3 regions of the Clostridioides sp. ZZV15-6383 genome follow, and region 3 is predicted to be linked to each of the others. Evidence: riboswitches for the same ligand, from Rfam matches in the RefSeq annotation. Region 3 holds a riboswitch; each other region holds the start of a gene.

Region 1 (10,665 bases), on a different contig from region 3:
TTCAGTATAACACAGCAAAAATGTTAGTTCAACACAATAATACAAATTTTATTTTTTAGTCTGTTAAAAATTGCTCTGCTATAATATTATTTTTTAAGTTTTCAAGATAAGAGTCAAGTATCACAGCCCTTATATTTTCATACTTTATTGAATCTGGAAGTTTTCTTTTTATATTATTTAAATTATCATAACCTACTTTTTCACAAACATCTAAAATCATTTTCTTTTTATCTTCATTATAAAAATTTTCTAATCCTAATTCAAATGATATGCTATGCCCATCCTTTACATAGTCATATACATATCCGATAATGGTTGACAATGAAACTTCTATCTCTTGACTTATACTTTGTATATCTTTTCCTTGATTCAGCAAATCTAATGCTATTTCATTATTTTTTCTACTTTCTCCATCTAGTATTAACTTCCTTTTACCTTTTTTCTCCCAAATAATATTAATATCATTTTCTTTCACATATTGTTTGACTTCATCCAATATACTAGCTCCATACTTTTCAATTTTTACCTCACCTATACCAGAAATATCTTTTAATTGTTCTTCATCAAGTGGATACCTTCCACTTATTTCTTTTAATGCTTTATTGGCTAAAACCATGTATGGAGGTAATTTTTCCTTCGTTGCATATTCTTCTCTAATGACTAATAGTTTTTCATATAAAGCTTTATCTGTATTGACCTCAAGGAAGTCACTATTAACACTTTCTAAATCGACATTTTTTTCTTTATCTTTTTTATTAATGTTATTTTTTTCGACATATTCTTTAATTACTGTTTCAAAATCTTTACCATATTTTTGATACTTAATTTCTCCTACTCCAGAGATATCTAGCATTTCTTCTTTATTAACTGGATAACTACTAGACATAGCTCTAAGTGTACCATCTCCAAATACCATATATGGAGCTATCCTTTCTTCACTTGCAATTGAGTGTCTAAGTTCTCTTAAAACACTATATAACTCATTTTCAACTTCTAATGATTTTGTCATCACAATTTCCTTGAATTCTACTTTCACTTGACCTTTTAAAACTTTCATAGACATCTCATTCAATCTTATAGTTGGAAAACTCCCTCTATTTCCATTACCTAAAGTCTCCACTAAATCTAAAAAACCATGAGAAACCAATGTATTTATAAAATTCTTTAAGTCTTCGCTTGAATAATCTCTCATAATGTTATATGTAGATAAAGTATTCAATCCAAGTTGTAAAATCTTTTTATTCTTAGACCCTCTAAGGACATCTACAATTGTAGTGACACCATAACTTCTTTTCATTCTAGCTACACATGAAATAACTTTTTGAGCATCTACAGTTTTATCTACTATTTCACCTTCTACTAAACAGTTACTACAATTGTTACAATTATCTATATAGTTTTCTCCAAAGTAATTCAATATTGTCTTTCTATAGCATGAATTACTGTAAACTAAGTCAATCATATATTGAAGCTTCTTATGTTGAAATAATTTTCTTTCAGGATTTTCAACGCCAATATCGATTAAATATTTTTGTATATGTACATCTCCTGGAGAAAATAAAAGTACACACTCACTTTTTTCTCCATCCCTACCAGCTCTACCTATTTCTTGATAGTAATTTTCTATACTTTGAGGCATATTGTAGTGTATAACCCATCTTATATTAGGTTTATCAATACCCATTCCAAATGCGTTTGTTGCTATCATTATATCTACATCATCATTTATAAAATCTTCTTGATTTTTACTTCTTTCATTTTTAGATAGACCTGCGTGATATTTTGACACAGATATATTTCTTTTAGATAACCCATTATATATATTTTCAACTTCCTTTCTAGTCGCAACATATATAATTCCAGACTCATTTTTATGATTTTGAATATAATCTAAAATATATTTATTTTTACTAGATGATTTTACTATATTTATTGATAAATTCTCTCTATCAAATCCAGTTATATAATAGTCTGGATTTTCTAAGCACAATAAATTTATTATATCAGTTCTTACTTCTTCTGAAGCTGTTGCTGTAAATGCTGTAACTATAGGTCTTTTAGGTAAACTCTTTATAAAATCAGAAATCCTTCTATAACTCAACCTAAAATCATGTCCCCATTGAGATACACAATGCGCTTCATCTATTGCAATTTGGCTTATATTGTTATTATTTATTAGTTCAAGAAACTCCTGCGCATCTAATCTCTCTGGAGCAATATAGAGCATTTTATAATTATTTTTTCTAATATTACTTAGTATTTCATTAAATTCTTTGCTACTTAGTGAACTATTTATAAAAGCAGCGTTAATTCCCATAGTTTTTAAAGCATCTACTTGGTCTTTCATAAGAGATATCAGTGGAGAAATTACTATTGTCATTCCTTCTAACATCAATGCCGGAAGCTGATAGCATATTGATTTTCCTCCTCCTGTTGGCATTATAGCTAATACATCTTTTTTGCTCAAAATAGAATTTATTATAGACTCTTGACCTTTTCTAAAGCTTGTATATCCATAGTATTTTGATAGTATTTCTAAAAGTTTTTCATTCATATATTTCTCTCCTAATTTAAATTAATTAGACTTCTTTCCTGATTATGTTCAAATTTTTATTTTTATATTCACAATCGCGGTATTCCAAAGTTTATAAACATTCTATATTATATATTAACATATATTTTGAAAAAAATAGTTTGCAAAGTAAAATAATTTATGATACATTCTAAATATAAATTTAATACTTAATCTTCGGGGTAGGGTGAAATTCCCAATCGGCGGTATAGCCCGCGAGCTAAGGTAGAACTTGGTTGATTTGGTTAAATTCCAAAGCCGACAGTAAAGTCTGGATGGAAGAAGATATATTTAATAAGTGTTTTTGTAGAGCAGTTTTGTTGTACACTTATTAATTTATTGTAGATTATTCTAAACCCTGAGTTAATTCTCAGGGTTTTTTGTTTAAAAAGTATCTAATTAAACAGGAGGTGTATATATTTTGAATTTTGTGAATCAAAAGGAAAAAGACATTTATTATATGAAAAAAGCTCTTGAACTAGCTAAAAATGGAGAAGGTTTTGTAAATCCAAATCCGTTAGTTGGATGTGTAATTGTTAAAGATAGTGATGTAATAGGCAAAGGATATCATGAAAAATTTGGTTCTAATCATGCTGAAGTAAATGCTATAAACAGCGCTAAACAAAGTCTAAAAGATTCTACTCTTTATGTAAACTTAGAACCATGTTCTCATTATGGAAAAACACCTCCTTGTGTAAATAAAATTATACAAAATAAGATTAAGAGAGTTGTAATATCCACATTAGACCCAAACCCACTTGTTTGTGGTAATGGAGTAAAGAAATTGAAAGATAACAACATTGATGTTACTGTGGGAATATTGGAAAAAGAAGCAAAAGAATTAAACGAGGCATTTTTTTATTACATAAAAAACAAAAGACCTCTTTGTATTGTAAAATCAGCCGTGAGTCTAGATGGTAAAATTGCTACAAAATCACTAGAATCAAAATGGATATCTAATGATTCATCAAGATATCTAACTCATAAATACAGAAATAAATACCAAAGTATAATGGTTGGCATAAATACAGTTTTAAATGATAATCCTTTACTAACTTGTAGACTTAATCAAAAAAAAGTATCTCATCCTACAAGAATAGTAATAGATACACATCTAAAATTACCAATTGATAGTAATTTGGTTAAGGATAAAACCAGTAAAACTATAGTTTTCACATGTTGCAAAGACAGTAACAAATTATCTATGTTAAAAGAAAATAATGTTGAAGTCATAATTTCTCCTTCAAAAAATAACTTAGTAGATTTGGAATTTGTAATTCATAAATTAGGAGAACTAAACATTGATTCTGTTCTAGTCGAAGGTGGTGCTACACTTAATGATAGCTTATTTAGAAATAAGTTAGTTGATAAAGTCAAATTATTTCTATCACCTAAAATTATAGGTGGTAAAGATGCACCTACATTCGTTTCTGGAGAAGGAATAAAACACCTATCAGATTCAACACAATTAGTAATCAATAATGTAACTTTAATAGATGGAGATGTTTTGATAGAATCTGATGTTTTAAATTAAATTCTGTGAATACATGTATATAGGAGGTTAGAATGTTTACTGGTATAGTAGAAGAAGTTGGAATACTTAAAAAAATTACTGCTAATGGTAAAAGCGGAAAAGTAACCATACTATCAAACAAAATATTGGATGACACAAATCTTGGAGATAGTATAGCTGTAAATGGGGTTTGTCTAACTGTTTCAAATCTTGGGAAAAATGAATTTACAGCAGATGTTATGATGGAAACAATTCGTTCCACAAATTTAGGTTCACTAAATGCAAATGACAAGGTAAACCTTGAGAGAGCCATGAGTCTTTCTTCAAGATTTGGTGGTCATATAGTGACAGGTCATGTTGATGGTAAAGGTACTATTTGCAAGTTTGAAAAAGATGAAAATGCAGTTTTAGTAAGCATACGACCTGATAAAAAACTTTTATCAGCAATAATACCTAAAGGTTCTGTTGCTATTGACGGTGTGAGTTTAACTATATCATATTTGGATGATGAAATATTTAAGATTTCTATTATACCTCATACTAAATTTAACACTACTCTCTTAACAAAAAATATTGGAAACTTCGTTAATTTAGAAAGTGATGTAATTGGAAAGTACGTTAATAATTTTATAATTAATAACTACAAGGAATTAAATTCTAATAGTAGTAATTATAAATCAAATATAGATAAAGATTTTTTATTTAAAAACGGTTTTTAAAAATAATAAAGGAGTGAATTGCATGTTTAATACTATTGAAGAAGCTATTGAAGATATAAGAAATGGGAAAATGGTAATCGTAGTTGATGATGAAAGTAGAGAGAATGAAGGAGATTTGCTTATGGCAGCTGAGATGGCTACTCCTGAATCAATAAATTTTATGGCTACATATGGCAGAGGTCTAATTTGTCTACCTGCTACTGAAAAGAAATTTAAAAGTTTAAACATACCTCTTATGGTTAGAGAAAATACAGATACATTTCAAACAGCATTTACTGTTACTATAGATAGTGCAGATACACTGACTGGTATATCTGCATATGAAAGAGCTGAAACAGTAAAATTATTCTGTGATGAGAATTCTACAAGTAAAGATTTCAAAACTCCTGGTCACATTTTTCCTTTAATTGCAAAAACTGGTGGAGTTCTTGTTAGAGATGGTCATACAGAAGCTTCAGTAGACCTAGCTAGACTTGCAGGTTTTAAAGAAATTGGCCTTATCTGTGAAATAATGAAAGATGATGGTACAATGGCAAGAGTTGATGACTTAATGATTTTTAAAGAAAAGCATAATTTAAAAATCATCACTATAAAAGACCTTATAGAATATCGTAAAACAAATGAAACTACTATAGAAAAAGTATCTAGTGCTTTTCTTCCAACAAAATATGGTAATTTTGAAATCATAGGATATAGAGATACTTATTCAAATGAAGAACATATTGCTCTTACCTATGGAAATATAAATGGAGAAAATACTCTAGTTAGACTTCATTCTGAATGTTTAACAGGTGATGTGTTCCACTCTTTAAAATGTGACTGTGGACTGCAATTAGAATCTTCTATGAAGAAAATTGTAGAAAACGGAAATGGTGTTTTAATTTATATGAAACAAGAAGGTAGAGGTATTGGTCTTTTAAATAAAATTAAAGCTTATAAACTTCAAGAAGAAGGTTATGATACTGTTGAAGCAAATTTGATGCTTGGATTTGAAGAAGATATGAGAGATTTCTATATGTCTGCTCAAATACTAAAAAATCTGAATATAAAAAGCATAAACCTTTTAAGTAATAACCCTGATAAAATAAATCAATTAGAGAAATATGGAATAAAGATTGAAAATAGAGTTCCTATTAATGAAGAAATTAATGACTTTAATAAGCTATATCTAAAAACTAAGAAAGATAAAATGGCAAACCTATTTAAAGCTCTAGATTAAATACTACCATTTCAACTCCTCCACTTCTTACTGAACAATTTGCATACCTCCTCTAAAATTATATACTAATCATCAAATCTACTTTCAAAATCTTAAAATAATTAAAAATATGACTCTAAGTATAAAATACCACAAAGCTATATAGATTACTATTAAGGTTATTGTTTTTATTTATAACATGTATTAATACTATACTAATTATCTATTTTATTATTTTTTTAATTTACCATACAATATAATTAAGAGTAAGTAATAATAAAACACTATGATTTAATTGGTACTTATTAAATATTTATGAGGAGAATAAATTATGAAAACATATTCTATACAAGATTTAACACTAGATAAACGTAAGCTTATAAAAAAATATTCTCTTACTTTAAATGAGAATTTAATTTGGGAGTTTAGACATGATAAATACCACACTATAAAATACTTCACACACAAGTTTGCAGTTAAAGAATCTATGCTTGCACTTTTGTTCAATATACATAAATTGTGCTATGCTAAAATAAAATATTTTGAGTCAAATTTTTCAAAATATGAACCTTATAAATATACTTATCAAGATGGATTTGTTAAATGTGAAATGTATGATATGAATTTTATGTTGCATAAATACAGTAATATAATGATAGATTTGAGGAATTTGCAAGAAATCAAAACTATAGAAGAGTTTAGATTATTTTGTGATTATCTAGAAAGCTTTGAAGATAATTTACAGGATTTAATTATATAGTATTTTGGAGAATAAACTTAAAGATAAAATCTATAATAAATAATCTATCTTCAATAATAAAAACTTTTAATAAAACTAAATCACATAATAAAAAATATTACTGGAATTAAAAATTCCAGTAATATAAATTAATTAAATATTATATTCATATAAAGTATATACATCATCTAGTCTTTCAAAATGATTTCATAATTTTATACTATTTTTTTATCCTAAATGTTCCTCAGGTAATTCACTATGCCACTCTGATACATTTTCTAGACCTTCTATTTCATCTGCAATAAACACAGGGTCTTTTATTCCTGATTTTTTTTGACTTGTATAATCTTTTAAAGCAATAAAGGCATATTTCCCTAAAAGTGCTATTGCTATTAAGTTTATTATCGCCATCAATGCCATAAATAAGTCTGCTAGATTCCAAACTACATCTACTTGAGTAAGTGAACCAAATAAAACCATACCTACGACAAAAACTCTAAATATATTAAGTTTAGTCTTACTTTCACTCATAAACTCCATATTTGATTCACCATAATAGTAATTGCCTACTATAGAACTAAATGCAAATAAGAATATACAAACTGCTATAAATATATTTCCAATTGGTCCTATATGATGAGTTAAAGCTTCTTGAGCTAATTCAATTCCAGTTGCTCCACTACTAGCATAATCTGAATATAATAATACCATGAATGCTGTACAGCTACATATTATTATAGTATCTGTAAAAACACCTAAAGATTGAATTAGACCTTGTTTTACAGGATGAGTTACATGTGCTGTTGCAGCAGCATTAGGAGCACTACCCATACCTGCTTCATTAGAAAATAGACCTCTCTTTACTCCAGTCATTACAACTCCCATAAATGTACCAATTGCCATTCCTTTAAAATCAAATGCACTTTCTACTATTAATGCTATAACGCTTGGTATCTCTGTTATATTCATTGCAACTATAGATAAAGCAACTAATATATATAATCCTGCAAATACAGGAACTATTATTTCAGAAACTTTTGCAACTCTATGCACTCCACCAAAAATAACTATTGCAGTTAATATTCCAAGACCTATTCCCATAGTCATTTTACTTATTCCAAATGCATTACTAAATGCAAGTGAAACAGTATTTGCTTGAACTGCATTAAATACAAAACCATAACATATAGTTATAAGTATTGAAAACAAAACACCCATCCATTTTTTATTTAAGCCTTGCTCCATATAATATGCTGGTCCACCTCTAAAGGCTTGACCATTTTTTACTTTATAAATCTGAGCTAATGTACTCTCAACAAAACTTGAAGCAGAACCAATCAATGCTATAAGCCACATCCAAAATACAGCACCAGGTCCTCCTGCTACTACTGCAATTGCTATTCCAGCTATATTTCCAGTCCCAACTCTTGAAGATGTACTTATACAAAATGCTTGGAATGAAGATATTTTTCCTTCTTTTTTTGCATTTTTATTTGCTGTACCATCACCTAGAAGTCTAAACATTTCTATAAAATATCTGAATTGTACAAAATTTGTTTTAATAGTAAAGTAAATACCAATTACAACTAACATTACAATTAAGATGTAAGACCATAAGTAATTGTTTACAAATACTACTGCATTATTAATACTAGTTAAAATACCATTGAAAAAATCCATTATATTAATTACCCCCCCTATTTAATTTTGTTTTCTCAATAAATCTTAAAATCAAAAAAATGAATAATTCCTTGTTAAAAATTCATTAATTTAATTATAATATTTATAAAATCAAATTACAAGGCTTAAAATGAATAATTTTTTTAATATATTGCAGTTTTATATTCAGATTCAACCTTTTTTATTACTTTTATAATATATATATTTAATATTTTATAATTGTTATTAGATATAATAAATTCTACTTTTAATGGTATATTTTTTCGTTTGTCGTTTAATATTATTAGTAATAGAATAATTTTAAAATTTATTTAAATAACAAAAATTTTCTTTAAATTCTATCAATTTTTCAAAAATTTTGTTAAATAATATACTTTTATACATCCATTGAAAAAACAATAAAAAAGTAATACTATATATAGTACTAGCATTAGACACAAAATAATACAAATGGAGGTACTTATATTATGGAATTTCAACAAATAATAGCTATATGTATATTTTTAATAGTTATGGCAGCTATTATTACAGAAAAGGTAAACAGATCTGTAGCAGCTGTTGGTGGTGCACTATTAATGATAATATTCAATATACTTACACTTGATGAAGGATTAAGCCATATAGATTTCAATACTATTGGTGTATTAGTTGGTATGATGCTATTTGTTGCTGTTGTCAAAAATTCAGGACTATTTGAATACATAGCTATCTGGACTGCAAAGAAAGCTAAAGGTGACCCTTGGAAGATAATGATTTGTTTTGCTATTATAACAGCTATTTTATCAGCTGTATTAGATAATGTTACAACTGTCTTACTTATTGGTCCAATGACTATAGTTATTACACAAATATTGGGACTCAACCCAGTTCCATTTTTAATAACACAAATTTTAGCTTCAAACATAGGAGGAACATCTACTCTTATAGGAGACCCTCCAAATATTATGATTGGTAGTGCTGCTAACCTTAGTTTTATGGATTTTGTAATAAATTTAGGTCCTGTTGTTATAGTAATACTTGCTATAACTATAATATGTTTCAAATTTATTTATGGAAAAGAACTTGTTGTAAATGAAAAATCTAAGATTGCAATATTAAAACTTGATGAAAAAAAATCTGTTAAAGATAAACCTTTACTTATAAAAAGCCTTATATTAATAGCATTCATACTTTTAGGTTTTATGTTCCACAGCACAATCCATATAGACTCTTCTGTTGTGGCACTAACAGGAGCATCTATAATGCTTCTCATAGGAAAACAAGATGTAGATGAAATTATGGCAGGTATTGAATGGTCTACAATTTTATTCTTTATGGGATTATTTGTAGTAGTTGGTGGATTAGTAGAAGTTGGCATAATAAACAAATTGGCTCAAGCATTGATTGGACTTACAGAAGGACATCTTGTATTTACAATGTTGTTGATATTATGGTTATCAGCAATAGTTTCTTCTTTCTTAGATAACATTCCATTTGTTGCAACACTAATTCCACTTATTTTGACTATGCAAGCTGAAGGAATTGATGTAATGCCATTGTGGTGGGCAACATCTCTTGGAGCTTGTCTTGGAGGAAATGGTACACTAATAGGAGCATCTGCTAATGTTGTACTAGCAGGCATAGGCAATAAACATGGGCATCCTATATCTTTTAAAGAGTATTTCAAAATAGGTTTTCCACTTATGATTATATCTATTATTATATCTACTGTTTATTTAATTATAAAATTTTAAAAAATATAGTATAATAATACTAAAGGGGATGTGTATATATGAATATTAATACTGTTCAAGGAGATTCAATTGAAGTTCTCTTAAGACAGCTTGGAGCCACAAAAATATCAAAAGTAAGTAGTACATTGTATTTTATCAAGTTTGATTTAGGAGACGGTTGGGAAGTATCTTATACTTATAATATTAATGCTAAAGATCAATATTTTTTACAAAGAATTGAACCATATCCTATTGGTAGAGGCCTGTTTAATGATGAGTATGAAATAGTATCATTTATATCAAAGGATTTAAAAAAATTTCTAAATGCTAAGAATAGTAGTAACTTTAAAACCTTTGTTGAAGTTACTAGAAAAGTCAATTCTATCATTGATAATGTAGAAGAATTATTTTTAAACTACAATGTAGATGGTGATGATTTAAAAACACTTAATAAGGAACTTAATGACATACTAAATGATATTGACTATATAGAAAAACATACAAAAAAAATCTAAAAGTAGTAAATTTGTAA
Region 2 (10,665 bases), on a different contig from region 3:
TGCCTATTTATTATATTTTGTTTTTCTTTCTTCAAGCTATCTAAATTTTCTTCTAAAGGGCTTAATACTATATTAGTTACTAATATAGTATTTAATATTAACAATATTTTAAGTAGATTTTTTTCTCTATTATTTAATCTCAAAAATAATCACCCATCTAACTTTTTATTCTAAACTTGTAAAATTCTCCTTTTCTTACAATACTATCTATGTAATAATATTTTATATACTTTATTTTCCTTAGATTGTCTAAAACATCTAAATCATTACATACACCTTCCATTTCCAGCTTGTTTTTATCTATTGATATCCGAGTAATATTATGTATTCCAACTATTTCATATATTTTTTTTATTTCATTAAGTTTTATTTTAGAAAATTTCTCCCTAGTTTTTACTGTTGTTGGTACAGTACGTTTTGCTTCATTTACTAACTTATTTTGATTTATATAATTTTCAAGTTCATTTATAGATTTCACATACATAAACGATTTAAATAAAATACATGTTAAAATTAATACTATCATTACTTTATATACCTTATTACATGGTTTAGTTTTTTTCAATCCATTAAGAAAATTTATTGTTTTATATACTTTCATTTAAATAATCATTCCTATACTGCTTATATAATTTATACTACTATCTTCTAACTCTGTATCAAAATTATTTTCTACTCTTACTTTATCATTTAACCTCAATGGATTTATTTTAATAGACTTATCTGTACCTTTAAAGTACTCTTCAATAAAATTATTTTCTATACCATAGTAATAAATGTACTTAAAGCTACTTAATAGCTTTCTTACTGATTCATAGGATTTTATTTCTTTTGATAGTAAGTATGTTTCTTCTATTTTTTTACCTTTCGTTATATTTATAATGAACTGATTTTTTTTACATTCTATGAATACTCCTTCTGCTGAAAATTTCTCTATCAAATTTAAATTTATAAGCTTTTGTAGTATATCAAAATTTATATTTATAACTTTTGGGTTCATATTTAGACTTTCTGAAATGTTTTTAATTAATTGAATAATACTTTTTGGAAAAAGAATTACTTGTACATTCAATTTGTCATTGGTGGCATTTATAACTTTATATTTTATTGAATAGTTATTTATGTTTATTGGAATGTATTGTGTTATTTCAAATTCAATCATATTTAATATATCTCTTTTTTTCTTAGTATCTAGAACTTCAATATTCCTAATGACTATATCTTGAGTTTGAAGGTTAAAGTATAAATTTTTATATGATATTTTTGATTTACCTACCTCCTCTTTTACAAGTCTAACGACATCTTCTATGTATTTAATATTTACAGCTGAGTTACTATCATTTTTTATATTAAAGTTAATCTCTTTTATAATTGATTTATCTATAAAAACTTTTTTATGATTTTTTCTTAAAAATACAAGCCTTATATAATCATCATTTATTTCTAAATTTAAAATTTTTTTAATTATAGCCATCTCCTTCTCAAATAAAAATAAATTTTAAAATTTATAACAATCAATATAAAATACTATCTTGGATAAAATTGTTTAGAATTTATATTTACACTTATATCCGTTCCACTAGCACTTATAACAAGTTCAAATTTACCTGATGTACTTTGAGGAACTGGAACAGTATTCAAGTATCCCTTTTCCTTTAATGACTCTACACTTAGCGATTCTGCTATCTTTTCATCATCATTAATTGCCATGCTAGCTGCTGTTACTATATTAGCAGCATTCGTGTAGTCTGCATTTAGTTTAGCACTTTCTTGGACCTTACTGTACTTAACTAATGCTATACTAGATATAACTCCTAAAATTGTTACCACCACAATCATTTCAACAAGTGTAAATCCCTTTCGTTTTTTATTTATCAATTAAATATTCTCTCCTTTTCAAAAGTATTGTCTAATAAAATTTATTTTTTATCCTAAAAACTAGTAATTGCATCAAACATAGGAATAACCATTGCCAAAATAAAAGTTCCAATAATTAACCCCATAAATACAATTAACATAGGTTCTATAAATTTCATTATTTGCTCTATTTTGTTATTTAATTCATTTTCATAAAATTTATTTATTACATCTAGACTTTTATCTAGCTTCCCGCTTTCCTCTCCTGTATTTGCCATTGAAATGAATAATTTCGGAAAAATATTTGCTAGATTCAAAGACTTACCTATACCATTTCCCTTTTTTATATAATTATTAGAAATCTTTAGTCTTTCATAAATAAATTCATTATCTATAACACTTGCTGACATGTCTATAGCTTCCACAATTTGTATTCCACTACTAATCAAAATAGACAATGCTCTTGAAAATCTTGTTGTAGCTACTAGCTGATTAATTCTTCTTACAAAAGGTAACTTGAATTTCAATGAATTAATCAACCTTTTTACACTATTATTTGTTATAAGAAAATAAATAGCCCCTATTAAAAACAATATAAAACTAAATGTCAAATAACCTAAGTTATTTGTAACTATTGTAGACATTTCCATTAAAACTTTAGTTATTAAAGGTGGTTCAATTCCATTGCTGGCAAAAACCACCTGAAAATTAGGTATTACAAATATGAATATAAATATCATTGATATGATAGATAATGCTATGAGTATTATTGGATAGATTGAAATAGTTACTACTTTTGTTTTTAATTTGTATTCTTTATCATAATAATTAGATAAATCACTCATTATTATATCTAAGTTTCCACTAGTTTCTCCTGCTTTTACCATACTTATAAAAAACTTAGAAAATGTACCTGTTATTTGAAATGATTCTGATATTGAGTTACCTTTTTGGATATGATTTGATACTATATTAAGCAATTTTTTTACTTTTTTACTAGACTGACTCTCAATGATTTCAAATATCTTTGTAATTTCACATCCAGATTCCAATAATATGCCTATCTCTTTGCAAATTACCCTAACTTCTTTATCGCTAATTCTATTTAATACTAAGTAAAACTTTTCTAAATTATAAAATATACTTTTAGATAATCTCATGTACTATAATACCTTCCAAATTATATTAATTACAATTAAATAAACTTAATATTTTCTAATTTAATGAATTTAATTTTATTTCACTTGAATATAATTTATACTCAAACATTTTAATTAAAATATATTAAATAAAGTCCAACTGTCTAAATGAAGTTTAACTATACAATTCAGTTAAATCATTTCATTTACGACTAAACATTCTTCTAGTGTCGTTATTTTCTCATTTATTAATCTTTTACAACTATCTTCAAATGTTATCATTCCATTGTTTTGTGCCACTTCCTTAACAGTACTAGAATCTTCCATATTTCTTATACATGTCTTTATATCATCATTGATTTCTAAGATTTCATAAATTGCTGTTCTTCCAAAGTATCCTTTATCATTGCATCTTTCACAACCTACAGCCACTTTAGTATTTACATCTCCACTAAAATCATCTCTTATCACAATCTCATGACTACAATGATTACAAACTTTTCTAACCAATTTTTGAGATATAACACCTATAAGAGAAGCATTTAAAAGATATGGTGGTATTTGCATTTCCAATAATCTAGCTATGGAAGACACTGCATCATTAGTATGTAAAGTACTTATAACCAAATGACCTGTTATTGCTGCCCTTACAGCTATCTTAGCTGTTTCTGCATCTCTTATTTCTCCAACCATTATTATATCTGGGTCTTGTCTTAATATCGCTCTAAGACCCACATCAAAGCTTAAGCCTACTTTTGAATTTACTTGAATCTGACTTATACCATCCATCTTATACTCTACAGGATTTTCTATAGTCATTATATTTTTATTTATACCTTTTAAATCATTTAATAAGGAATATACTGTTGTAGTCTTTCCACTACCTGTAGGACCTGTCACTAATAATATTCCTGCTTTTTTATTTATTATACGATTTATAGATTTTATAGCTTCCTCTGAAAAGCCAAGTTCTAGTTTGTCTTTTAAAAAAGTATCTCTATTGAGTATTCTCAAAACAATTTTTTCACCATATACAGTTGGTATTGATGAAACTCTAATGTCAATTAGATTACCACCTAACTTTATATCCACTCTACCATCTTGAGGAAGCCTTTTTTCTGTTATGTCCATTGAAGCTTTCAACTTTACAACTGTAGATAATGATGGATAGACATCAATTAAAAACTTTGACACTTCCTTTAGTTCTCCATCTACTCTCATCCTCACTATTAAATGCTCTTTAAATGGTTCTATATGTATATCACTTGCGTTTTCTTTTATAGCTTTTTCTAAAAGATTTTCAAATAATTTTTTTGCATAATCCTCATCAAGTTCAAAGCTATTGTAATATTTTTCAATCTTCTCACTTATAAGTTCTTTTTTCTCCTTTTTCAATATAATTTCTCTACCTGTGGCTAATCTCAAATCCTGTAGAGCATATATATCTTCATCTTCTATTTCTACAACTAAATTATCATCTTGAAATTCCACTGGAAACACATTATATTTTTTTGCAAGTTTTTCTGGTATTAACATTGGTAAACTGCTTTCCTCTAATATAATCTTAATCACCCTTTATATACTTTAATTTATTAGGTATATTCATCTTTTTTATAGAGATATTTTCTTCAGTTTTTATGCTTATTTTCATTGGATAAGTAGTTTGTATGCTGTCTAAATACTTGCTACCTTTATCTACATAACTAGATAGCTTATATTTATCCCCAATACACTTTATTTCATATGGTTGTGCTACAGGAACTCCATTTATATTTATATGGCTTCCTGCAAGTACAACTTCTGAATACTGATTAATTCTTTGACCATTTATTTCTATGTACTTTCCTCCATTTAATTTTAACTCGTTTATAACTTTTACAAGAATTTTATTATAGTCTATACTATTAGCTATGTTCCCTGTTTTTTCATCTATAGCATCTATACTTAATATTATTCCGCTACCTTTCACATCTGAATATGATAGACTATCTCTAAGAGTTTCTATTTCTGATATTTCTTCAGAATTTTTTTGATTTTTTTTTATTGAATTAATTTCTTTATCTAACTTGACTTTTTCTTTTGTTAATTCTTTTATAGATTTTCTTGTCATCTTTATTTCTTTTCTTATTGACTTATCCTTACTTGTATAAACTGTTTCTTCATTTCTATAATCTCTAAATATGGTTCCAACAAGTATACCTAAAAGAGTACTTGCTAGTATTATAAACACATATTGTTTTTTCATACTGTATTGCTCCTTACAAATTTATTTTTATATGATAATTTTCTTTAATCAAATATTAAACATTTACATATGCTTATTATATCAAAGTTATATATTAAAATTCATCTTTAGTATATAATATCATACATCGAACTCCTATCACTAATTTACCAATATCGAATATGTATTTTTAGATGTTCTTAAAATTATATATAAACTTTCAATAAACATTGTTGTGATATTATAAAAAAACATAAATTAGAAAAGAAGATAATAATCATGAAAAAACAAATAAGTGCTTTAGGGATTATTAATAATTATTTTTATCAAAAAAAGTAAAATGGCATAGCTTCAAAGCTACACCAATTTACTAAAAATTATATTATAATCAACATTCATTTTAAACATATGTGTTTATAAGTTTTCCTCATATTTTAAAATTCTTTTAACTAGTTTGTCTCTTAACTTTCCAACTTCATCAAATCTCATATTAGGGCTATAGTAACTTTCTATAATATCATGTTTAGACTTAGCTCTCTTAAGATTTAACACTGCCCAACAAATTAAATCATCTAAAACTTTTTCATCAAATTTAATATCTTCTTCGTATTTAAGTAATTTTTCTCTATTTAAAAATTGATTTAAATCAATCACATCTTCGTCTTTAAAAGTTGTGCTTATAGTTATGCCTATATCTAGGTCAGTTAATAGTACAGTTTCAATTTTCTCTGGAATAAGTGGATAATGATAAACTTCTACATTTAGACCTTTTTCAATAGCTTTCTTATATACTTTGTTTAATAGTGTAGTCTTCCCAGTTCCTATTTCTCCAGCTAAATAATAAACCTTCTTTACGTCTTTTAAAATGTTTTCTGTATAATCCAAACACCCTACAGGAGTTATAGCTGAACCAAATAAATGCTTTTCTCTTTTTAAATTTCCTGTACTTTCAACTCCATCAAACAATTTTTTTATAAATTCTTCTGTAAGTAGATTCACCTTACCATAATCCATACAATCAGAATATTTTTCCTCTATATCTCTAAAGATTGGTTCTGCCGACTTTAAGAACTTAAAGGCTCTTTTAAATGAATTACTAATATCTTTATCGTAAATTAATATTTCTTGTCTATTTTTTTCTAACTCTTCTGTATTCCAGTAATCGCCTAAATTAATTATTTCATCCAAAGCTCCAGGTAGCTTTGGGTCCATAGTATGTGGAGCAGTTGCATCCATAAGTACCACGCCTAATTTCTTTATAACTAAACCATCCAACGAACTTGGGTCAGAAGGGCAGTGATATAAATCAATGTCGTATCCTCTATGCAAAAATTCTTTATAAATTTTTTTCATAAGTGAGGATTTTCCTACTCCAGGTCCACCCTTTAAGCAAAAAACTCTTTTTACATTTTCAGGAATTATATAGTCAAAAAAAGAATATGAGCCTTGTGATGTGTTTCCACCCGGAAATGCCTTCTTTACCTTTCCTTCCATATTAACGCCTCCTCATAATTTACAATATCTCTTAATTAAGATATTAATATTATACGAGTTTTGTTACAGCTTTATGCTTTTGATAAATCTAAAACTTATTATCTAATACTAATAACATGTTAATCTTATCTAATTACTATAGATTCTCATAATATGATTTAGATTTTATCTATAAATATAATTTAAGTGTTTGTATTTTAATATAGCTGCATATTACTTAAATCCAATTGTCTCTATTCTAATTTTATGTTAAAATAATATTACAAAACACATCTGTTTTTCTTCAGAAATGGGCGAAATTCCCTATCGGCGGTAAAAGCCCACGAGCCTTATGGCATAATTTGGTCAGATTCCAAAGCCGACAGTAAAATCTGGATGGTAGAAGAAAATAGTATATGAGTATCTTTATGTAATTTTACATGAGCAATCTATACAAATCCTTCAACTACCGTATTTATTCATGAAATTAGACACATTCAAGGTACCTAAGATGTAGGTGCTTTTTTTGTTGTTTAATCAACATTGATTTCTTCAAGAATATTTCAAGCAGTTGGAGCAAGTATTTTAATGGCAACTGGACTTGGTATAGTTTCTAATGCATTCCCCGCAAATGAAAAAGGATATGGAGGCAGTTTTCTTGCAACTGTTCGTAATTTGTCATTTGCTCTTGGAACAGCATTTTTTAGTGGTTTTTTGCACAAAGCCTTACATACAATCAAAAGTTTAAAAGTCATACATCAGCCTATGTTATAGCTAGCAATCAATCTTATTGGATTGCAGCAGCAGTATGCTTTATAGGACTTATATTAACTATTTTATTTATGAGAAAAACAGATAAATCTATTTCTTAACTATGATTTATTGATGACTATACAAGTCAATAATTTTTTAATTAAGCCAATTTATACTAATTTTACTATACTTTACTAGATTTTATTAATATTTAGCAACAAATTACTGATTTTCATTGTTTATAAACAATAAGGATGCCAAAAAATGACCATTAAAGCCATTTTGAGGCATCCTATATTTTAATATTGATACAATTAAAACTAACTTACTATTATATTATATTTATTATTCAAATAAATTTTATATCAACATTTAACATTCTAGATTTAATCTACTGTTATATCATATCCATGTTGATTGTATTGATTTACAATTTCTTCCCAGAGTTCTTCAACACCAGTCTTTTTTAACGAAGAAACAGGAATTACTTTTTCGCTACTTTCCATTTGTAATTTTTTTCTTATTATACTTATGTGTTTTTGATATTGTCCTCTAGATATTTTATCTGCCTTAGTTGCAATAACTACACAGTTATATCCAAAGTGCTTTATCCATTCGTACATAAGCTTATCGTCTGCTGTAGGCTCATGTCTAATATCTACAAGTAGGAATATAGAACATAACTCTTGTCTACTTTCTAGATACCTTTCCATTATACCTCCCCATTTTTCTTTTTCAGACTTAGCTATCTTTGCATATCCATAGCCTGGAAGATCCACAAAGTAAAACTCATTATTTATTAAATAAAAATTTATAGTTCTAGTTTTTCCTGGTGTTTGGCTAGTTCTAGCAAAGTTTCTTCTGTTAAGCAATGTGTTTATTATTGATGATTTTCCAACATTTGACCTACCAGCCAATGCTATCTCTGGGATACCTTCTGCTGGATACTGTGATTTATTCACAGCACTCATAGTTATCTCTGAACTTCTAATTTTCATTTTTTTCACCACTCTTTAATAAAGCTTGTTCTAATACTTCATCCATATGCTCTACAAGTACAAATTCCATTTTCTCTTTTACATTTTCTGGTATTTCATCTAAATCAGCTTCACATTCTTTAGGAATTAATACTTTTGTTATACCAGCTCTATGAGCTGCTAATAATTTTTCTTTAACTCCTCCTACTGCTAATACTCTACCTCTTAAAGTTATCTCTCCTGTCATGGCTATATTGCCTGGTACAGGTCTTTTAGTAAGTGCTGAGATTACTGCAAGGGCCATAGTTATACCAGCTGATGGTCCATCTTTTGGAACAGCCCCTTCTGGAATGTGTATATGAATATCATTAGTCTTATAAAAATCAGGGTCTATATCAAACTTGTCTACTATTGACCTTATATAAGAGATACCTGTCTTAGCAGATTCCTTCATAACATCTCCTAGTTTTCCAGTTAATACAATTTCCCCTTTACCTTTAAGCACATTTACTTCTACTTCAAGTGTAACTCCACCTACTGCTGTCCATGCAAGACCATTTACTAGTCCTATTTGAGGATTAACTTCTGCAAGTTGATACTTAAACATGTCTTTTCCAAGATATGTTTCTAGGTCAGACTTATTTACAACAACTTCTTCAAGAGTTGGGTCTTCAACATATTTTTTTGCAATTTTTCTACAAATTTTACCAATAGTTCTCTCTAATGTTCTTACGCCAGCTTCTCTTGTATAATGGTTTATTATACTTCTTAAAGTTTCATCATCCATTTTTATAAAGTTTTCTTTTAAAGCATGTTCTTTAATTTGTTTTGGAAGTAAATATTTCTTTGCTATATTTAGTTTTTCTTCTTCTATATATCCAGATACTTCTATTATTTCCATTCTATCTAATAATGGTCTTGGTATATTACCTAAACTGTTTGCTGTTGTAACAAATAGTATTTTTGACAAATCAAAAGGTATTTCTAAGTAATGGTCTACAAAATCCTTGTTTTGCTCTGGGTCTAACACTTCTAGCATAGCTGAAGCTGGGTCACCTTTATAATCTGCTGCCATTTTATCTATTTCATCAAATAAGAATACAGGATTTTTTGTTTGTGCTTCTTTTACTCCATTAATTATTCTTCCTGGAATTGAGCCTACATATGTTCTTCTATGACCTCTTATTTCTGCTTCATCTCTAACTCCACCTAAAGATATTCTTACAAATTTTCTATTTAATGCTTTAGCTATTGATTTTACTATAGATGTCTTTCCTGTTCCTGGAGGTCCAACTAGACATATTATAGGACCTTTAAGTGACTTAGCAAGAGTTCTTATAGCTAGATACTCTAATATTCTTTCTTTAACTTTCTCTAGCCCATAATGGTCTTCATCTAATATATCTTTTGCCTTAGTTATATCTAATTTATCTTTTGTCTCTTTGTTCCATGGCAATGAGAATATAGTGTCTAAATAGTTTCTACTTACAGATACATCTGGAGACATTGAAGATATCTTTGAAAATTTATCTATTTCTTTTTCTATTTTTTCCTTAGTTGTCTTAGGTGCTTTTATTTTTTTAAGTTTTTCTCTATATTCATCTGCTTCAGAATTTATATCTTCTTCTTCACCTAATTCTTTCTGTATAGCCTTTAATTGTTCTCTAAGATAATATTCTTTTTGAACTTTATTCATCTGTTTTTTTACTCTTAAAGTTATCTTCTTTTCTATTTTTAATATATCTATTTCTTCTAATAATATAGAATAGATAAGTTCAAGTCTTTTCTTGATATCAAATTCTTCTAATATTTCTTGCTTTTGACTTGATTTTAGGTATATGTTTGCAGCTATTGTATCTATAAATCTATCTACATCTTCTATATCCGCTAAAGATATCAATATTTCTGGAGATACCCTGTTTCCAATATTTATATATTCTTCAAAAGCATCAAATACATTTCTTACAAATGCCTCGATTTCAACCTCTGTTTCACTATCCAGATTATCACTGTCAAAAACTATTTCTTCTATTACTGCTCTAAAATACCCTTCTTCTTGTTCTATTTTTTTTACTCTACCTCTTGATACACCTTCAACTAAAACACGAACTGTATCTCCTGGTAATTTTATCATTTGTTTAACTTTACAGATTGTTCCCACATGATAAAAGTCTTCTTCTCCTGGCTCATCTACCTCAGCTTCTTTCTGAGATGTTAAAAATATAAGCTCTTCATCCATCAT
Region 3 (10,665 bases):
GCAAGCTCTGTTATTTTAGCTCTAAGACCTGAATTAGAAGCAACTCCACCAGAAAGAGTTATGATATTATAGCCTTTATCTTTTACTGCTTTTAATGCTTTAGTAGTTAAAACTTCAACTACAGCCTCTTGAAAAGATGCAGCAACATCTTCAACTACTATTTCTTCATTTTTCATCCTTTTTCCATTTAGATAATTTAATACAGAAGATTTTAGACCACTAAAACTAAAGTCATAGCTATCCTCTTCTAAATAAGCTCTTGGAAATTCTATAGCATACTTATTTCCCTTTTTAGCTAAATTATCAATAATAGGCCCTCCTGGGTAACCCAAATTCATAGCTCTTGAAATCTTATCGAAGGCTTCTCCAGACGCATCATCTCTTGTCTTTCCTAAAATTTCATATTTACCATAATCTTTAACTTCTACTAAATGAGTATGACCTCCAGATACTATCAATGTTATAAAAGGAGGTTTCAAGTCCTTATGCTCTATATAATTTGCACTTAGATGACCTTCTATATGATTCACTCCTACAAGTGGAATATTCAAGGTATATGCAAGTGCCTTAGCATAAGATAGACCTACTAATAAAGCTCCTACTAATCCAGGTCCATATGTAACTGCAATATGGTCTATATCACTAAATCCTATATTTGCTTTGTATAAAGCTTCTTGAACAACTATATCAATATTCTCCACATGTTTTCTTGAAGCTACCTCAGGAACTACACCGCCAAATTTTTTATGTGTCTCTATTTGAGTAGAGATTATGTTTGAAAGTACTTCTCTACCATTTTTTAAAACTGATGCAGCTGTTTCATCACAACTACTTTCTATAGCTAATGTTATTATATCACTCATAAACTCTACACCTCTTTTAATTGGTTCCACATTATAATTGCATCTTCTTTATTATCACTGTAGTATTCTTTTCTTATTCCACCCATTTTAAATCCATATTTTCTATATAAATTTTGTGCTATTTTATTTGATGCTCTAACTTCTAATGTCATAGATGCAATATTATTATCTTTACATAAATCAACTATGCCTTTTATTAACTTGTCCCCTATTTTTTTACCTCTATAGTCACTATGAACAGCCACATTATTTATATGGCCTTCATCAAATATAAGCCAAATTCCCACATATCCAACAATTTTTCCATCTAACTTAGCTACTATATACCTTGCGACTTCATTAGACAACTCTTTTCTAAAAGACTCTTTTGACCAGTAATCTTCAAAACAATTTTTTTCTACTTCAAAAACTTCATCTATATCTTTAATGGTCATTTCTTCTATTTTTATATCATCTGCTATTAATTTTGTATTATCTTTCATTATTTAGCCTCTTCATTTTTTCATCATATTGTACTTCAGCTTGAGATTTTCTGATATACATAGGATTTATTGTATAACAAGTATGTACATCTATATTTTTATTATATTTATTTAGTGCTAGAGAACATAAGCTTCCTGCATTAGATACATTATGAGCTTGTGAGAGTATTTTTATATTTTTTATATTCTCTAGCTTATCTTTATATTTGTATACAGCTTCTCCAACTATTATAAATTCTTCGTTACTTGATACAATTTCATCCACTAAAGTATCAAATTCTACAACATCAACACCATCTAATTCTATCAGCTCTCCATTTTCAAACTTGTATTTAGCTGAATAAACTTGATTTTTTTGTGCATCTAATATACAACATATCTTTCTATCACAGAAATTCATGTTATTTGCTAGAGATTCTAAAGAATTCACAGCTATTATTGGTATATTATTTACATGAGCAATAGCTTTTACTGTGGCCATACCTATTCTAAGACCTGTAAATGAACCTGGCCCTATACATACAGCCAATAAATCCATATCTTTTATACTTAAATCACTTATGCTTAACATATTTTCTATCATTGGCATAAGCTTTTGTGAATGTGTTGTTTTGTTATTCACTGTAAACTCACATATTAAGTTATCATCTTCAACAACTGATACACTTGCTGCCATAGAAGATGTATCCATACCTAGTATTTTCATTATTTAGTCAGCTCCTCAACTATCTCTTTATAAACCTCTCCTTTTGGAGTTAATATCATTTCTCTTCCTTCATCCTTATATCTCAATTCTATATTTAAATATTCTTTTGGAAGTATCTCTTCTATTAGATTAGCCCATTCTATTATACAAATTCCATTTGAATTTATATATTCATCATATCCAATATCATACATTTCATCACTACTAACTATTCTATAAACATCAAAATGATACAAAGGTATTTTCCCTTCATATTCATTTATTATAGTAAAAGTAGGACTTGTTATATAATCTTTTATACCTAATGAATCTGCCAAACTTTGTGTCATTGTAGTTTTGCCAGCCCCTAAATCTCCTACTAAACAGATAACACTACCTTCTTTTAAAAGTTTACCTAATTTATATCCTATTTCTCTAGTTTTATTTTCATTTTCTAAGTATATTTTTACCATCAATTCATCTCCATTTTGATATAATCGTCATGTGAATTTATATCACTGCTTAATTAATTATAGTATAAGCCTAGATTATTATAAAGTACTTGTATTTATCTTTTTTTATCTTTTACTATTGATGGCTTTATCTACACCTTATATACAATCGTCAATAGCAATTTTTACGTACTCTTTTGCTTTATAATTTTGCTTTAATGCTTCTTTACATATTCTCTCAGATTGCTCTTTTACATACTTAAGAGACTTATAATTCTCTTTTACTGCTTCAATACACATTCTTTCTGTTTGATTTTTTATATACATGAGCATCTTTCCATTTTGTCTTACAATCTCTATACATATATCCTCTGTATAGTTATCTATGTAACATAATACATCTTTAATATTGTATCTTTTATTTAAATATCTTATCGCATTTATACATATTTCTTCTGTCTTATTATTAACAAATTGTAGACTCCTGCCATCTTGTTTGACAGCTTCCATACATATTTTGTCAGTTTGTTTATTTACATATTGTAATGCCATACCATTTTGGCTTACAGATTCTATACACATTTTTTCCGTTTGATTTTGTACATATTTTAATGCTTTATAATTTTGCTTAATGGCTTCTATACATAATTCTTCACTCTGCTCTCTAACATATGCAAGACACCTGCCATCTTTTTTAATTGCTTCTAAACATATACCTCTTGTTTGAACATCTAAAGCCTTTAATATACTTACAACATCTATATTGGAAGAGTGTCTTATTGCTTTTATAATAAGCTCCTCTGTTTGATTTCGTACATACTTAAGTGCATTACAATCCTTTTTTATAGCTTCAAGACATAGATACTCTGTTTGTTCTTTTACATATTCAAGTGCTCTATAGTTGTACTTTATAGCTTCTAAACATATTTCTTCTGTTTGATTTTTTACATACTCTAATGCCTTATAACTCTGCCTTATAGCTAAAATACACATACCATCTGTTTGATTTTTTATATTTTTTAATTCACGATAATCGTACTTTACCCTTTCCATATTTTCAATATATTCATTAGTGATATACTTTAAAGAATCTCCTAATTTTGTATCATAAATACCAATATGAATATTTTCCCAATTACTATTAAAATAATACCCTTTATCATCTAAAAATAGTTTTTTTATTTTTTTAGATAAGCTCATGAATATACACTCCCATCATTATTAAATTAGTTACTATTAAAAATTTGATTATTAATCTTTATATATTTTTAATAGTAGCTTTATTTTTTGTTTATTATGAATTCGCTCTGTATATTGTAGATACCTTTTTCATATTTTAATAGTTAATCGTTTTAATTCTTCCTTTATTTTAAAAATTAAATTTGTCTAAATATTTCTTATTTTATATACATTTTTTGATAAATTAATAAAGCCATAATATATTTAATATATCAATCACAATATAGGACTGAAGTTACAAATAAATTATGGCTATTCAATACATTTAATTTTGAAATTTTATATTTTCTTGTCTAATTATTTTTTATTATATTTCCCATTTTTTTATAAAGTGGTACTGTTACTAAAGATATTATAACAGCCTTCAAGACATTAAATGGAGCTATAATCCAAATTACAAAAGTGAATAAATCATGAACTTGAGGATTTATAGCTGAACCTAAACCTATTATAGCGTTTAGTCCCATAAATTTACCATAAAATGGCAACATTACAAAATAATTTACTAATGAACCAATTATAGTCATAGCTATTGTTCCTAATACAAAACCAATCAACACACCTTTTAAGTCTCTGCTTCTCTTATATGAATAACAAAGTATCATTACATAAGAACCACCAATTAATATATTTGCAAATTCTCCTATTCCTCCAGTTGTTGTTGCTGTTATCGCTTGTAGCACATTTTTTACTACAACTATTCCAAATCCAACTAATGGTCCTAGAGACATTCCTCCAAATATTGCTGGAATATCTGATAAGTCTATTTTTAAGAAATCTGGAAATATACCTGGTATTGGTGCTTGAATAAACATTAATAAATAAGATATTGCAGATAAAATGGACATTACTACTAAAGTTCTTGTTGAAATCATATTTCCTCTTTTTGCTGTGTTTTGCATAATTATTTTCCCCCTAATCAATATGTTTATATTTTTTAGGAAAAACAAAAAACTCGAAGACCCTATCTTCGAGTTTTTATGGATATAGTTTAAACAAACTAAAATAAACTTATTTATCTTCCATAAATATCTTCTCTCATCCAGACTTTACTGTCGGCTTTGGAATCTCACCAAATCAACCACCTAAGTAGTTCGCGGGCTATACCGCCGGTAGGGAATTTCACCCTGCCCCGAAGATCTTCTTTGATTTTTAATTTTCCTTACACTCTTATATTAGTTAATTTTTTAATAATTGTCAAGTTATTTTTTCTCATATACTACTTTGCCATTTATTATAGTGTAAAGTACATTACTTTGAATCTCCAGTGGAGAATTATCCCAAATTACTATGTCTGCATCTTTACCAACTTCTATAGAGCCTACTCTATCTTCTATCCCTAAAATCTTAGCTGGATTTATTGTAATTGATTCTATTGCTTTTTCTTCTTTCATACCATGTTTGACTGCAATACCTGCACAGATTGGAAGATATTGAACTGGTATTACTGGATGGTCTGTCATTATACATACATTAAGACCTGCATTTGAAAGTATTCCAGCTGTATTAAATGTCAAATTTCTAAGTTCAAATTTAGACCTTTCTGATAAAGATGGACCTACTATTACAGGAAATCCTTCCTCCATTAATTCATCTACAATAAGATGACCTTCTGTACAATGGTCTAATGTAAGTTTTAAATTGAATTCTTTTGCAATTCTTATTGCTGTAAACATGTCATCTGCTCTATGAGCATGTGCCTTGAAAGGAATTTCTCTTCTTAAAACAGGTATTAAACTTTCCATTTTTATATCGTATTCAGGCTTTTCACAATCTTCTTCATCATTACTTTCATACATATCAATATCTTCTAGATATTCTTCTGCTTTTTTTAAATTTTCTCTAATCAATGCTGCTATAGCCATTCTAGTTTGAGGAGATTTATCATCCTGACCATAACAACTCTTTGGATTTTCTCCAAATGCTATTTTAGATGCAACTGGATTTTTTATTACCATTTTATCAATTCTTTTTCCATATGTTTTTATAGCTATACATTGACCACCCATAACATTTGCACTTCCAGGAGTTGTACAAACAGAAGTTATTCCACCTTCAAAGGCTTCTTTAAAAGTCCTATCCATTGGATTGATTCCATCTATAGGATTTAGTTGTGGTGTTATTGGGTCAGTTTCTTCATTTCCATCTGCTCCTTCAAACCCTATACCATCTTCCCACAAACCTAAATGAGTATGTGCATCTATAAATCCAGGAAACACAAGTTTATCACTAGCATCTATTACATCTACATCCAAAGGTGCTATCAAATCTTTTCCTATTTCTATTATTTTTCCTTCTTCTATAAGGATATCTCCATGAATTATCCCATTTGTTATGGTATTTATTTTACCATTTTTTATAAAAACCATTCATTTTCCTCCTGATTTTCAAGACTATCGTACTTCTTTTTAACACTATTTTCTTACAAAATACTTTTACATTTTTTAATATTTATATATTCTATGAATCGTGTTTACAGACATAGAGTTTGGTCATTATAATCATACATAAACTTATCTACTTTTTCATTGATAAGGCGACTCTTTTTTTATTTAAGTCAATTCCAATGACTTTTACATCTACTATATCACCTACTGTAACAATACTCATAGGGTCTTTTACAAAGCTATTACTCATTTCTGATTTATGAACTAATCCATCATTTTTTATTCCAATATCTACAAATGCACCAAAATCTACAACATTCCTTATTGTACCTTTTAAAGTCATACCTTCTTGTATATCTTCAATTTTTAAGACATCTGTTCTAAGTATAGGTTTTATACCTTCTTCTCTCGGGTCTCTTCCTGGCTTCTTGATTTCAGCTATGATATCTTTTAAAGTAACTTGTCCTACTTCTAGTTTTTCACTTAATTCTTTCAAGCCAATCTCTTTTATTTTTTCATCTATTTCTTCTATATTTTTATTCTTTACATCATCTAAAGAGTATCCAATTATCTCAATCATTTTTTTACATATGTCATAACTTTCAGGATGCACACCTGTATTATCTAGTGGATTTTTGCCCTCTAAAATTCTCATAAATCCAGCACATTGAGTAAATGCTTGAACTCCCAGTCTTTTTACTTTTTTCAGTTGTGCTCTTGATGTAAAATCTCCATTTTCTTCTCTATATGCTATTATATTTTTTGCAATGGTCTTGCTTATTCCTGCAATATGTTCTAGCAAAGAGTATGATGCTGTGTTTAAATCTACTCCAACACTATTTACAGAATCTTCAACAACTCCATCTAGTACTTCTTCTAGTCTCTTTTTATTTAAGTCATGCTGATATTGACCCACACCAATACTTTTAGGGTCTATTTTTACAAGTTCTGCTAATGGGTCTTGTAATCTTCTAGCTATAGATATAGCTCCCCTTATTGATACATTTATATCTGGATGTTCTTCATTTGCAAGTTCAGATGCTGAATAAACAGATGCTCCAGCTTCACTAACTATAACATACTGTACTTCTCTATCTATCTCTTTTATCATTTCTGATACAAAAGTCTCTGATTCTCTGGATGCAGTCCCATTGCCAATTGAAATTATATCTATATCGTATTTTTCAATCAATCCTTTTAAAACTTTCTTTGCTCCTTCTACATCATTTTGAGGGTCTGTTGGATATACGGTTGTATAATCTAGTAGTTTACCATTTTTATCTACTACAGCTATTTTACATCCAGTTCTAAAAGCAGGGTCAAATCCCATAACAACTTTGTCTTTAACTGGTGGTTGAAGTAATAAACTTTTAACATTTTTTCCAAATACACTTATAGCTCTTTCTTGAGCTATTTCTGTTAAATGATTTCTTATTTCCCTTTCTATTGATGGAAAAATTAATCTTTTATAAGAATCTTCTATTGAACTTACGATTTCTTCTTTATTTTTAAAATTTTTATCATTTACATATTCATTTATTATGTAATTTAAAACTTTATCATTATTTATTTCTAACTTAACCTTTAAAAAATTCTCTTTTTCTCCTCTATTTATTGCCAAAACTCTGTGTGGAGCCATGCTTTTTACTGCTTCACTATAATCATAATACATATCATAAACTGATTTCTCATCAGTAGAGTTTTTGCTAACTATCATGCCTTCTCTTAAAGCTAATTCTCTTATATACTTTCTAACCTTAGCATCATCTGATACTAATTCTGCAATTATATCTCTAGCACCTTTTAAAGCATCTTCAACAGAAAGAACTTCTTTCTCCTCATCTATATAATTCTTTGCCTCTATTTCTATACTATCTAAATTATTCTCTAGTATTGACAATGCTAAGTTTTCTAGTCCTTTTTCTTTTGCTATTGTTGCTCTGGTTCTTTTCTTTTGCTTATATGGAGCATATATATCTTCTACTTCTTGCAATGTTTTTGCTTTTTCTATATTTTGTGTTATTTCATCTGTTAACTTACCTTGTTCATCTATTAGTCTAACTACATCATCTTTTCTACTTTGAAGGTTTCTCAAATACATCAATTTTTCATAGAATTCTCTTAATGTAACATCACTCATTTCGCCGGTCATTTCTTTTCTGTATCTAGCTATAAATGGTATTGTATTTCCTTCATCAATAAGTTTTAATGTATTATTTATTTGTTCATCTCTAAGATTAAATTCTTTTTTTAAGATTTGATTTATATCCAATTTATTCACTCCTAATGTTAGTTTTTTCATAAGTATAATAAGACAGAACGAAGGCTGAGGGTTGTAGTCCTCAGCCTAAGTGCTGTAAGTGCATATTAAACACTAACCTTCCTATACGTATATCTTTATTACAGTGCATATTTATTAAACTGTTTTATTCATTTTTAAGTATTCATTAATAAACAAGTCTATATTTCCATTCATTACACTATCTACATTTCCAAACTCAGCATTTGTCCTATGGTCTTTAACCAGCTTATATGGTTGAAAAACATATGACCTAATTTGACTACCCCAAGTTATTTGTGAGTATTTTCCTTGTATATCTTCTATTTTTTCTTTTTGTTCTAACTCTTTTAATTCTATCAACTTTGCCATTAAAAGTCTCATAGCTCTGTCTTTGTTCAGATGTTGAGACCTTTCATTTTGACACTGAACTACTACACCTGTAGGAATATGTGTTATTCTAACTGCTGAATCAGTTGTATTTACATGTTGACCTCCAGCACCAGATGCTCTATATGTGTCTATCTTCAAATCTGATGGATTAATTTCCACTTCGATATTCTCATCTAGCTCTGGTGTTACATCTATAGATGCAAATGAAGTATGCCTTTTTCCTGATGGGTCAAATGGAGATATTCTTACCAACCTATGAACTCCCTTTTCACTCTTTAAATATCCATAAGCATTTGTTCCTTCTACAAGAATTGTAGCTGTCTTTATTCCAGCCTCAGGGTCTGATATTATATCTAAGAGCTTAACTTTATAACCTTTACTTTCTGACCATCTTATATACATTCTCAAAAGCATTTGAGCCCAATCTTGAGCATCCAAACCACCAGTACCAGCGTTTATAGATAATATAGCATTATTTTTATCATACTCTCCATTTAGAAGAGTTTTTATTTTTATTTCAGATAATTTTTCTTCTATTAACTCTATGGACTTTTCTATGTCTTTTTCTACAGAATCATCATCTTCTTCTATGCCTATTTCAATCAATACTTCTATATCTTCTAATAAGTTTTTTAAGCTTTCATATTCTTCTAATGTCTCTTTTAAAGATTTATTTTCTTGAAGTACTCTTTGAGCGACCTCATTATCGTTCCAGAAGTCTTGTTTATTCATCTTTTCTTCATTGATTTGTATTTTTTCCATCAACGAAGCCATGTCAAAGAGAAACCCTCAATTCTTCTAAATTTGAAGCTATATGCTCCATACTATGTCTATACTCTTGTAACTTTAACATTTAATCCTCCGAGATTATCTTCCACAACAGTTTTTATATTTCTTACCACTTCCACAAGGGCATAAGTCATTTCTTCCAACTTTTTCATCTTTTTTAACTGTTTTACTTGTTGGAAGTGTTCCATCTGATGGAGAAGATAGATTTTCAACATCTACAACTGCTTTTCTTTCCACTGGAGTTTCTATTGTTATATTAAATAAATATCTTACAGTATCTTCCTTGATATGTTTATTCATTTCATCAAACATGTCGAAACCTTCCATTTTATAGGCAATAACTGGATCTTGTTGACCTACAGCACGAAGACCTATACCTTGACGTAATTGGTCCATAGCATCTATATGGTCTATCCAATGGTTATCAACAGCTTGAAGTAAGATTACTCTCTCAACCTCTCTCATTCTCTCATATCCAACCTGTTCTTCTTTTGAAGTATATATCTTCATAGCTATTTCATAAACCTTTTCTGTTATTTCAACTGGATTAAGTTTTTCTATTTCTGGGATTTCTATACTACCTTTTGGTAAGAACAGATTATACATATGTTCTTTAAATCCTTCTTCATCAAATCCTTTATCTTGCGTATAAAGAGTAACCGCTTCTTCTATTATAGAATGAGTCATTGATTGTACTTGTTCTTGTAAATCTTCACCTTCTAGTACACGCTTTCTCTCTGCATATATTATTTCTCTTTGTTTATTCATAACATCATCGTATTGAAGTACATGCTTTCTTATTCCAAAGTTTTTACCTTCGACTTTCTTTTGTGCTCCTTCAATAGATTTAGACAATATTCTATGTTCTATAGGCATATCTTCTTCAAGACCGATTTTATCTACGATTCCAGATATTCTATCACTTCCAAACAATCTCATAAGGTCATCATCAAGACCTATATAAAATCTTGAACTACCCGGGTCACCTTGACGACCAGCACGACCTCTCAACTGGTTATCTATTCTTCGAGACTCGTGTCTTTCTGTACCAATTATAGCAAGTCCACCTGCTTCTATAACTTGTTTTTGTTCTTCTT

What was found. Region 3 has a riboswitch for FMN ahead of KGF42_RS08875 (ECF transporter S component). Riboswitches for the same ligand answer to the same signal wherever they lie in the genome.
Region 1: another riboswitch for FMN. It lies ahead of ribD (bifunctional diaminohydroxyphosphoribosylaminopyrimidine deaminase/5-amino-6-(5-phosphoribosylamino)uracil reductase RibD); the one in region 3 lies ahead of KGF42_RS08875 (ECF transporter S component).
Region 2: another riboswitch for FMN. It lies ahead of KGF42_RS07050 (hypothetical protein); the one in region 3 lies ahead of KGF42_RS08875 (ECF transporter S component).

Annotation. Positions count from the first base shown of each region.
Region 1 is NZ_JAGWCV010000030.1:22,215-32,879, forward strand. It holds gene recQ (DNA helicase RecQ) at 56-2,554, opposite strand; FMN riboswitch at 2,742-2,863, shown strand; gene ribD (bifunctional diaminohydroxyphosphoribosylaminopyrimidine deaminase/5-amino-6-(5-phosphoribosylamino)uracil reductase RibD) at 2,994-4,106, shown strand; gene KGF42_RS11965 (riboflavin synthase) at 4,139-4,804, shown strand; gene KGF42_RS11970 (bifunctional 3,4-dihydroxy-2-butanone-4-phosphate synthase/GTP cyclohydrolase II) at 4,827-6,023, shown strand; gene KGF42_RS11975 (hypothetical protein) at 6,334-6,762, shown strand; gene KGF42_RS11980 (alanine/glycine:cation symporter family protein) at 6,970-8,421, opposite strand; gene KGF42_RS11985 (ArsB/NhaD family transporter) at 8,889-10,154, shown strand; gene KGF42_RS11990 (hypothetical protein) at 10,193-10,648, shown strand.
Region 2 is NZ_JAGWCV010000013.1:33,818-44,482, reverse strand. It holds gene KGF42_RS07090 (hypothetical protein) at 1-143, opposite strand, end outside; gene KGF42_RS07085 (hypothetical protein) at 158-601, opposite strand; gene KGF42_RS07080 (pilus assembly protein PilM) at 602-1,474, opposite strand; gene KGF42_RS07075 (type II secretion system protein) at 1,528-1,878, opposite strand; gene KGF42_RS07070 (type II secretion system F family protein) at 1,932-3,017, opposite strand; gene KGF42_RS07065 (GspE/PulE family protein) at 3,189-4,568, opposite strand; gene KGF42_RS07060 (DUF881 domain-containing protein) at 4,561-5,241, opposite strand; gene KGF42_RS07055 (ATP-binding protein) at 5,635-6,714, opposite strand; FMN riboswitch at 6,990-7,105, shown strand; gene KGF42_RS07050 (hypothetical protein) at 7,237-7,467, shown strand; gene yihA (ribosome biogenesis GTP-binding protein YihA/YsxC) at 7,833-8,444, opposite strand; gene lon (endopeptidase La) at 8,434-10,665, opposite strand, start outside.
Region 3 is NZ_JAGWCV010000018.1:44,171-54,835, reverse strand. It holds gene tsaD (tRNA (adenosine(37)-N6)-threonylcarbamoyltransferase complex transferase subunit TsaD) at 1-863, opposite strand, end outside; gene rimI (ribosomal protein S18-alanine N-acetyltransferase) at 869-1,345, opposite strand; gene tsaB (tRNA (adenosine(37)-N6)-threonylcarbamoyltransferase complex dimerization subunit type 1 TsaB) at 1,335-2,051, opposite strand; gene tsaE (tRNA (adenosine(37)-N6)-threonylcarbamoyltransferase complex ATPase subunit type 1 TsaE) at 2,051-2,503, opposite strand; gene KGF42_RS08880 (DUF4116 domain-containing protein) at 2,642-3,682, opposite strand; gene KGF42_RS08875 (ECF transporter S component) at 4,015-4,623, opposite strand; FMN riboswitch at 4,748-4,865, opposite strand; gene KGF42_RS08870 (amidohydrolase) at 4,924-6,090, opposite strand; gene KGF42_RS08865 (Tex family protein) at 6,239-8,380, opposite strand; one part of gene prfB (peptide chain release factor 2) at 8,525-9,556, opposite strand; one part of gene prfB (peptide chain release factor 2) at 9,558-9,632, opposite strand; gene secA (preprotein translocase subunit SecA) at 9,647-10,665, opposite strand, start outside.